Regions from separate parts of the Planococcus beijingensis genome, predicted to be linked through region 3. Evidence: riboswitches for the same ligand, from Rfam matches in the RefSeq annotation. Region 3 holds a riboswitch; each other region holds the start of a gene.

Region 1 (2,269 bases), on a different contig from region 3:
CGCATTAAGCGGCCACAGATTTCAGGAAGCTTGCTGACGCCCATGTAGATGCACAACGTATCCATGCTTTTGACGACATGTTCCCAGTATTCATCCTGGTCGACGCCCACTTTGCTGACTCCTGAAATAAAGGCTACGGAAGAACTGTAATCACGGTGAGTGACCGGGATTCCAGCGTAAGCCGGCGCTGCAATGCCCGCTGTGATACCTGGAACAATTTCAAACGGGATATTGTGGTCCACCAATGCCTCTGCTTCTTCCCCGCCTCTGCCGAAGACGAAAGGATCGCCTCCTTTTAAACGTGTGACGACTTTTCCCTGCAATGCGAACCGGCAAAGCAGCTCGTTGATTTCTTCTTGCTTCAAGGAATGGTTATCGGGTTTTTTGCCGCAATAAATCAATTGGGCATGTTCTTTCGCTTCGTCCAGCAATTCCTGGTTTATTAAGCGATCATAAAGGATGACATCAGCCTTCTGAATGGCTTTCAACCCTTTCACTGTAATCAAATCAAGGTCGCCTGGACCTGCACCCACTAAATAGACTTTTTTCATAAGCTTCCTAGACTCCTTTTTTCAACCAGAGAAACGATGATTATGCCATTTTCTGATCGGTAATTTACTCTATTGCCGGCCTCATTATGTATGCAGGCCACATTCAGTTTTCGCAAAGCCTTTCCATCTGCCGTCGCGGCTGTCTCCATCAGTCGTCACTGCAAAAGAGCAATGCTTGCAGCCGATGCTTGGATAACCTTCGTCATGCAGAATGTTGTATTCCAGGCCATTCAATTGGATATACTGCCAAACATCGTCCCATGTCCAATGAATCAGCGGACAAACTTTAACCGACTTGAACCGGTTGTCCTTGTTGATGAAATCCGTCTTGCTGCGGCTGGCTGACTGCTCTCTTCTAAGGCCTGAAATCCAAGCCTGTGAACCCGAAAGTGTTTGTTCCAACGGCTTGACCTTGCGGATATCACAGCATTTATCCGGCTGGCTGTTCCATAGTTCATCACCGAACTGGCTGGCTTGCTCTTCTAACGTCAATTCTGGCTTTTTCATCCGGATATTCAATTTCGGGTAGCGCTTCTTGACGCGTTCAATCAGTTCATAAGTTTGGTTGAAGTGGACGTCGGTATCGAGAAACACCACTTCGGCATCGCTTTTCACCTTGGAGATCAAATCAATCAGCACCATGCCTTCTGCCCCAAAGCTGCAAGCATAGACAATATTCTCTCCATAGGATTCATAGGCCCATTGCAGAATATCAGCAGCCCCTTTCAAGAGATCGGTCGGTGCCAAATCTTTAAATGGATCTCCAGTAAATTGCTCGTACGAAACAGCGTGGCTCATCCTAACTTCCTCCTTTAAACTTCTATATATTGAATTAAAGATTTTCAGTAAGCAGTCCCGTTGGTTGGATATTCCTCCGTGCCACTAAAATAAAAAACCCCCTCTTCCAATGGAACAAGAAGAGAGGGTACCAATTCGCAGTTTGCGGGGCCTGTCTTCTTATCTTCCAGATCCCAATGGAACCTGCTGGAATTGGCACAGTGTATCCGGTCAAAACCAGAACTTGTTGCCGAGGCTTCAAAGGGCCAGTCCCTCCACCTCTCACGATAAGAAATACCTTATAAGATTACTTGGTTTTAATAATTTCTCTAAATACTATAGCAATAAAAGATAGCTGTCAATAAAACTCTGAAAATATCATTTATTTACTTTCTGCAATAAAGAGTTTCCATTTTCTTCATTCACTAGCCTCAAGCTTTTTATATTCTTGCCAAAAACCAGCCATTCTTCAGGCTTTCTTTGTTGTAGGAAAAGCGGGTTTGGTCTTTAACGCTCTGCACAACTCCGCAAGCTGCTTCGACAATCGCCTGGCCGGCTGCCGTATCCCATTCCATAGTCGGCGCAAAGCGGGGGTAATAATCCGCTCCCCCTTCTGCTACCAGACAAAACTTCAGTGAACTGCCTGCCGATATCTGTTCGATTGGTTGGCTATCGTCGTTTATCCGATCGATGAATTCCTGTGTTTCAGCGGACATATGCGAACGGCTTGTTACGATTCGAGTCCGGTCTAAAGCTTTTTTTGCAGTCAACAGAATGCTTCCCTCGAATAATTCATCGGCTTTTTCAAAATTTCCAGCTGAAGCAGCTTCCAATTTAAATGCGCCGCTGTTTTCTTCACCGTAGTAGAAAACATCCATGGCCGGCACGTAAATCACACCCAAAACCGGATAGTTCTCTTCTATTAAAGCGATGTTGACGGT
Region 2 (2,269 bases), on a different contig from region 3:
GCTACTTCCGGACGGGAAAACTGTTTTGGCGGCTTTTCTCCGTTGCGAAGCAATTCGCGCACTTTCGTGCCGCTTAAATGGACGTGGTTTTCTGAAGTGTGCGGGCACGTCTTGGCTGTTGCCATGTTCTCACATGCATTGCAGTAGAACGAATGCTCAAATTTAAAGATTTGGATGCCCAGTTCTTCTTCAAACTGGCTGATGAACTCCTGTGCTTCGTATGTGCCGTAATAGTCGCCGACCCCTGCATGGTCGCGGCCGACAATGAAATGTGTGCAGCCGTAATTCTTGCGGACAATGGCATGAAGAACCGCTTCTTTTGGCCCTGCATAACGCATTGCTGCTGGATAGATCGCGAGGCGTGCTCTATCTGCCGGATAGTAATGCTTCAAAATGACCTGGTAACTTTCCATCCGCACTGCCGCTGAAATGTCATCCGATTTCGTTTCACCCACCAATGGGTTCAATAATAAGCCGTCGACTACTTCCAGTGCTGCTTTCTGAATGTATTCATGTGCACGGTGCACCGGGTTGCGCGTTTGGAAACCGACAATCGTCTTCCAGCCAAGTTCTTGGAACAACTGGCGCGTTTCAACCGGATCCAAGTGGAATTCCTCGAATTCGCTGTGGTCTGGTCGATTCAATAAAGTAATCGGGCCAGCTAGGTAAACATCGCCGCGTTCGTATAATTTCTTCACGCCGGCGTGTGCTTTTTCTGTTGTTCCGTAAATTTTCTGTGCTTCCAATTGCTTGTCATATGCGTATTTTTCCGTCAGTTCGATTGTTCCGTAAATGACGCCGTCTTCGCCTTTTAAAGCAATTTCATCGCCGACCTGATAGCTGTCCGCTTCTTCTGCCGTAACCGACAGCGTAATCGGAACACTCCAAACCGTTCCATTGCTGAGACGGGATGTATGTACCACACTTTCATAATCTTTTTGGCTGAGGAAGCCGGTCAACGGACTGAAGCCGCCGATGCCGATCAATTCCAAATCCGAGATTGCCCAATCCGAAATGAATAAAGAAGGAAGCGACTCTGCATTTTTCAATGCCTTTTCTCTTTCACTGCCCGTCACCTGTCTGTTTACCAAATTTCCACCGTGTGCTTTGCTTGTCATTTCATTACCTCCAAGGTTAGTTTTATGTACTGTCGTCTATTTCAAAAACGTTCTGAAACCAAATCTCCAAGGCGTTCGGACAAAAAGAAAAGGACCCTCTTCGACAAGAAGAAGGTCCGAAAAAACAAAACGATCTTCTTATCTTCTAGGCTATTGAAAGCCTATTGGAGTTAGCACCGTTTCCTTAAAGGAGGGTTGCTGAGACATCAAAGGGCCAATCCCTCCGTCTCTCTTGATAAGAACGCATATTCAATTTTCATTTGAATTGTTTGAAATATTTGATTTTACAAAGTATATAATAGACTATTCCCAGTGTCAAACTATGTTTTAAGTTTTTTATTTTTTTCTATACCGAAAAGTTGGTCTATCAACAGGTGATGGATAAAAAAATATTTTTGTGATGAAAAAAATGAAATCTGAATTACCAGGATGAATTGAATAGCGACCGCAAAACGCATGGAGATTATTTTTGGTAATATTAAAAGAGTTGAGGAGGCGGATAAGATGACGGTGATTCCGATCATGATTGAAATGAAAGGAAAAAAAGTGATTGTTGTAGGTGGAGGGCGCATCGCGAAGCGCAAGCTGAGTGGTTTGGTGGATAGCGGAGCAGAGCTGTTGGTCATCAGTCCGGTGGCCGATCCTGCCATAATCGCTTGGGATGATGAAGGTAAAATTCTCTGGAAGCAGAAATGTTTCGAGCCAGGGGATGCCGAAGAAGCTTTCATGATGATCATCGCCACCGATGATCCGGCTACAAACGCAGAGTCCAGAAAAGCTGCACCTTCCAATTGCCTAGTGAACGCCTCTGATGAAGCGGAAGCTGGCAATATCCATTTTCCAGCTCATGTCAAAAGGGGAAAATTGAGCATCGCAGTTTCTACAAACGGCGCCAGCCCGATGCTGGCAAAGAAAATCAAGCAAGATCTGCAGTCTCAGTTTGATGAAAGTTATGAACAATACCTAGATTTTCTTTTTGAAGCAAGACAGCTTCTAAAGAAAACAATGATTCCACAAAACGCAAAAGAAGAATACCTCCGTGGCTTTCTGGATGAATCCTTTTTACAAGTTGCGTCACAAGAAGCGTCACTCCGGGAATTGCGGCTTTTGATGAATAAAAAAAAGGACTTGGAATAATTCATTCCAAGTCC
Region 3 (2,269 bases):
TTTGACATGCGCCAGGCCAATCGTCCGGCGGATCAATTCGCAGCCTGCGAAACCAACGGCGTCGGCCAGTACTTTGCCGAGGACATATTCAAGATATCCTTCGGTCTCCTTGAACGATTCAACGCTCTGCGTTTGCCACAGTTCCGTAAATGAAGAAGCGAATACTTCCCATGTTTTTTCAATGTGGGCTACGATTTCCTGGCGATCCTCGCCTTCCCGTGTAATCGTTTGGAAAATCAAGTTGGCCAGAAACAATCCGACATCAAAGCCGATCGGGCCGTAAAAGCCGAACTCCGGATCAATGACTTTCGTTTCGGCCGGCCCCGCAAAAATACTGCCGGTGTGAAGGTCTCCGTGAAGCAGCGCTTCCGCTTCAGTCAAGAAACTCTTCTTCAATTTCGCCACTTCCAGCTGCAGTTTGCGGTCGTTCCAAATCGCTTCTGCTGCTGCCTGCAGCTGCGGTTCGTAATCATTGGTGTCAACATCGAAGAATGGATCGGTAAAAATCAGGTCTTCTGTGATTTTGCATAGCTCCGGATTGGAAAACTCAGCAGCCAATCGTTTTTTCTCAAAAGGATGCAGCCCGTAATCAGAAGTGTGGAATAAGGTCTGGGCCAGGTATTCGCCGATATCCTGTGACAGCCTTGGAAATTGCCGGCCGTTGATCAAGCCTTCCCGCGCAATTTCGAGATGCGATAAATCTTCCATCACCGTTATAGCCAATGCTTCGTCCGTTGCATGGACGGCCGGCACCAAAGACGGCACAAACTCGCCGTGCTTCTTCAGAACATTGGCTTCGATCGTCGCACGCTTCAATGTCAGCGGCCAACTTTCGCCGATGACTTTGGCATATGGCAAAGCCTGCTTGATGATCAGCCGCTTGCCTGTGGCTTCCTCTTCAATTTGAAAAACATAATTTAGATTGCCGTCGCCGATTTCCCGGCACGTCAAGTGAGCTGTATGATCAAATGCTTGAATCGCTTTCGCCAATTCGATGGCAGCTTCTTCGGTTAATGCTTTATAGGTGGTTGGAGCCGTAAGTGTCATGGTCAATCTCCCTTTCTCTGCAATATAAAAAGCCTCTTTCCAAAAGAAAGAGGCCAGAATAAGAGATCCCATGCCTCTTATCTTTCAGAAAATAAATTTCTGATGGAATTAGCACCGTGCCTTACAGGATATTCATCCTGGCGCCAAAGCGCCCCGTCTCACAACGGTATTACGGTCGGTTGCTGGGCGTCATCGGGCCAAAATCCCTCTGCCAGCTCTTGATAAGAGTACTGCTTATCGTGCTATTAAGTTCTGAAATGAATCCTATCACGATTCAGAATTGACTGTCAATCACATTTTTTAAATAAAAACAATTTTGCAACAATGCTGTTGACAGATTTCTGTGCACATGAAATAATCAGAATTACTTTACTCTATTAAAGCAGCTCTACCATTTCGAATGATCATTTCTTTTTACGCTGAGATTCTATAAGTAGGACCAGCCCAAAAAACTTACCCAATTTCATATCTTTCTTATTCAGAGCAGGTGGAGGGACAAGCCCTATGATACCCGGCAACCGGTCCAATGGTGGACACGGTGCTAATTCTTGCAGCCAGAACCGATGGCTGAAAAATAAGAAGTTGTTAAAGCCCTTAACCTCTTCTTATTTGAAGAGGTTTTTTATTTTTTAAAATTGCATGGGAGTGTTGAATACATGAGCATCTTGACTGCTACTTATCAATTATACGGAAAGCCTGGTTCTTTTGAGAAAAAGGCGGAAGGCATCGCTTTAGGTCTGACGATCGGCTCCTGGACCGATTTGCCGCTCCTTGAACAGGAGCAGCTGAAACATCATAAAGGAAACGTCGTTTCCATTAAGGAATTTGAAGAAATCAACCATCCATTGAAACCCGAACTGGTCAAAGCGGAAGTTGCTGTCGCTTATCCGTCCGCCAATTTCTCTGCTGATCTTCCGGCCATCTTGACCACGGTTTTCGGAAAATTGTCATTGGACGGAGAAGTGAAGTTAGTGGATCTGGATTTCAGCCACGACTTACTCAGCCATTTTCCCGGTCCACGCTTCGGCATTGAAGAAATCCGCAACACACTTGGCGTAGCCGGACGGCCGCTTCTGATGAGCATATTCAAAGGCGTCATCGGCCGCGATCTGGATTTTCTGTCTGCTCAATTGCGTGAACAGGCATTGGGTAGAGTGGACTTGGTCAAAGACGATGAAATTTTATTCGACAATCCGCTGACCCCATTTGAAAAACGCATCAC

What was found. A riboswitch is a leader RNA that binds a small molecule or an ion and turns the genes downstream of it on or off. The one in region 3 is predicted to bind S-adenosylmethionine.
Region 1: it holds a riboswitch for S-adenosylmethionine, as region 3 does, so the genes downstream of both, IRE19_RS15900 (phosphoadenylyl-sulfate reductase) here and mtnK (S-methyl-5-thioribose kinase) in region 3, are expected to answer to the same signal.
Region 2: it holds a riboswitch for S-adenosylmethionine, as region 3 does, so the genes downstream of both, sat (sulfate adenylyltransferase) here and mtnK (S-methyl-5-thioribose kinase) in region 3, are expected to answer to the same signal.

What each region holds. Positions count from the first base shown of each region.
Region 1 is NZ_JADHDZ010000007.1:152,562-154,830, forward strand. It holds gene cobA (uroporphyrinogen-III C-methyltransferase) at 1-551, opposite strand, end outside; gene IRE19_RS15900 (phosphoadenylyl-sulfate reductase) at 636-1,349, opposite strand; SAM riboswitch class I at 1,506-1,622, opposite strand; gene cysQ (3'(2'),5'-bisphosphate nucleotidase CysQ) at 1,769-2,269, opposite strand, start outside.
Region 2 is NZ_JADHDZ010000007.1:157,593-159,861, forward strand. It holds gene sat (sulfate adenylyltransferase) at 1-1,118, opposite strand, end outside; SAM riboswitch class I at 1,254-1,360, opposite strand; gene IRE19_RS15925 (NAD(P)-binding protein) at 1,623-2,255, shown strand.
Region 3 is NZ_JADHDZ010000003.1:341,799-344,067, forward strand. It holds gene mtnK (S-methyl-5-thioribose kinase) at 1-1,047, opposite strand, end outside; SAM riboswitch class I at 1,122-1,275, opposite strand; SAM riboswitch class I at 1,519-1,628, shown strand; gene mtnW (2,3-diketo-5-methylthiopentyl-1-phosphate enolase) at 1,704-2,269, shown strand, end outside.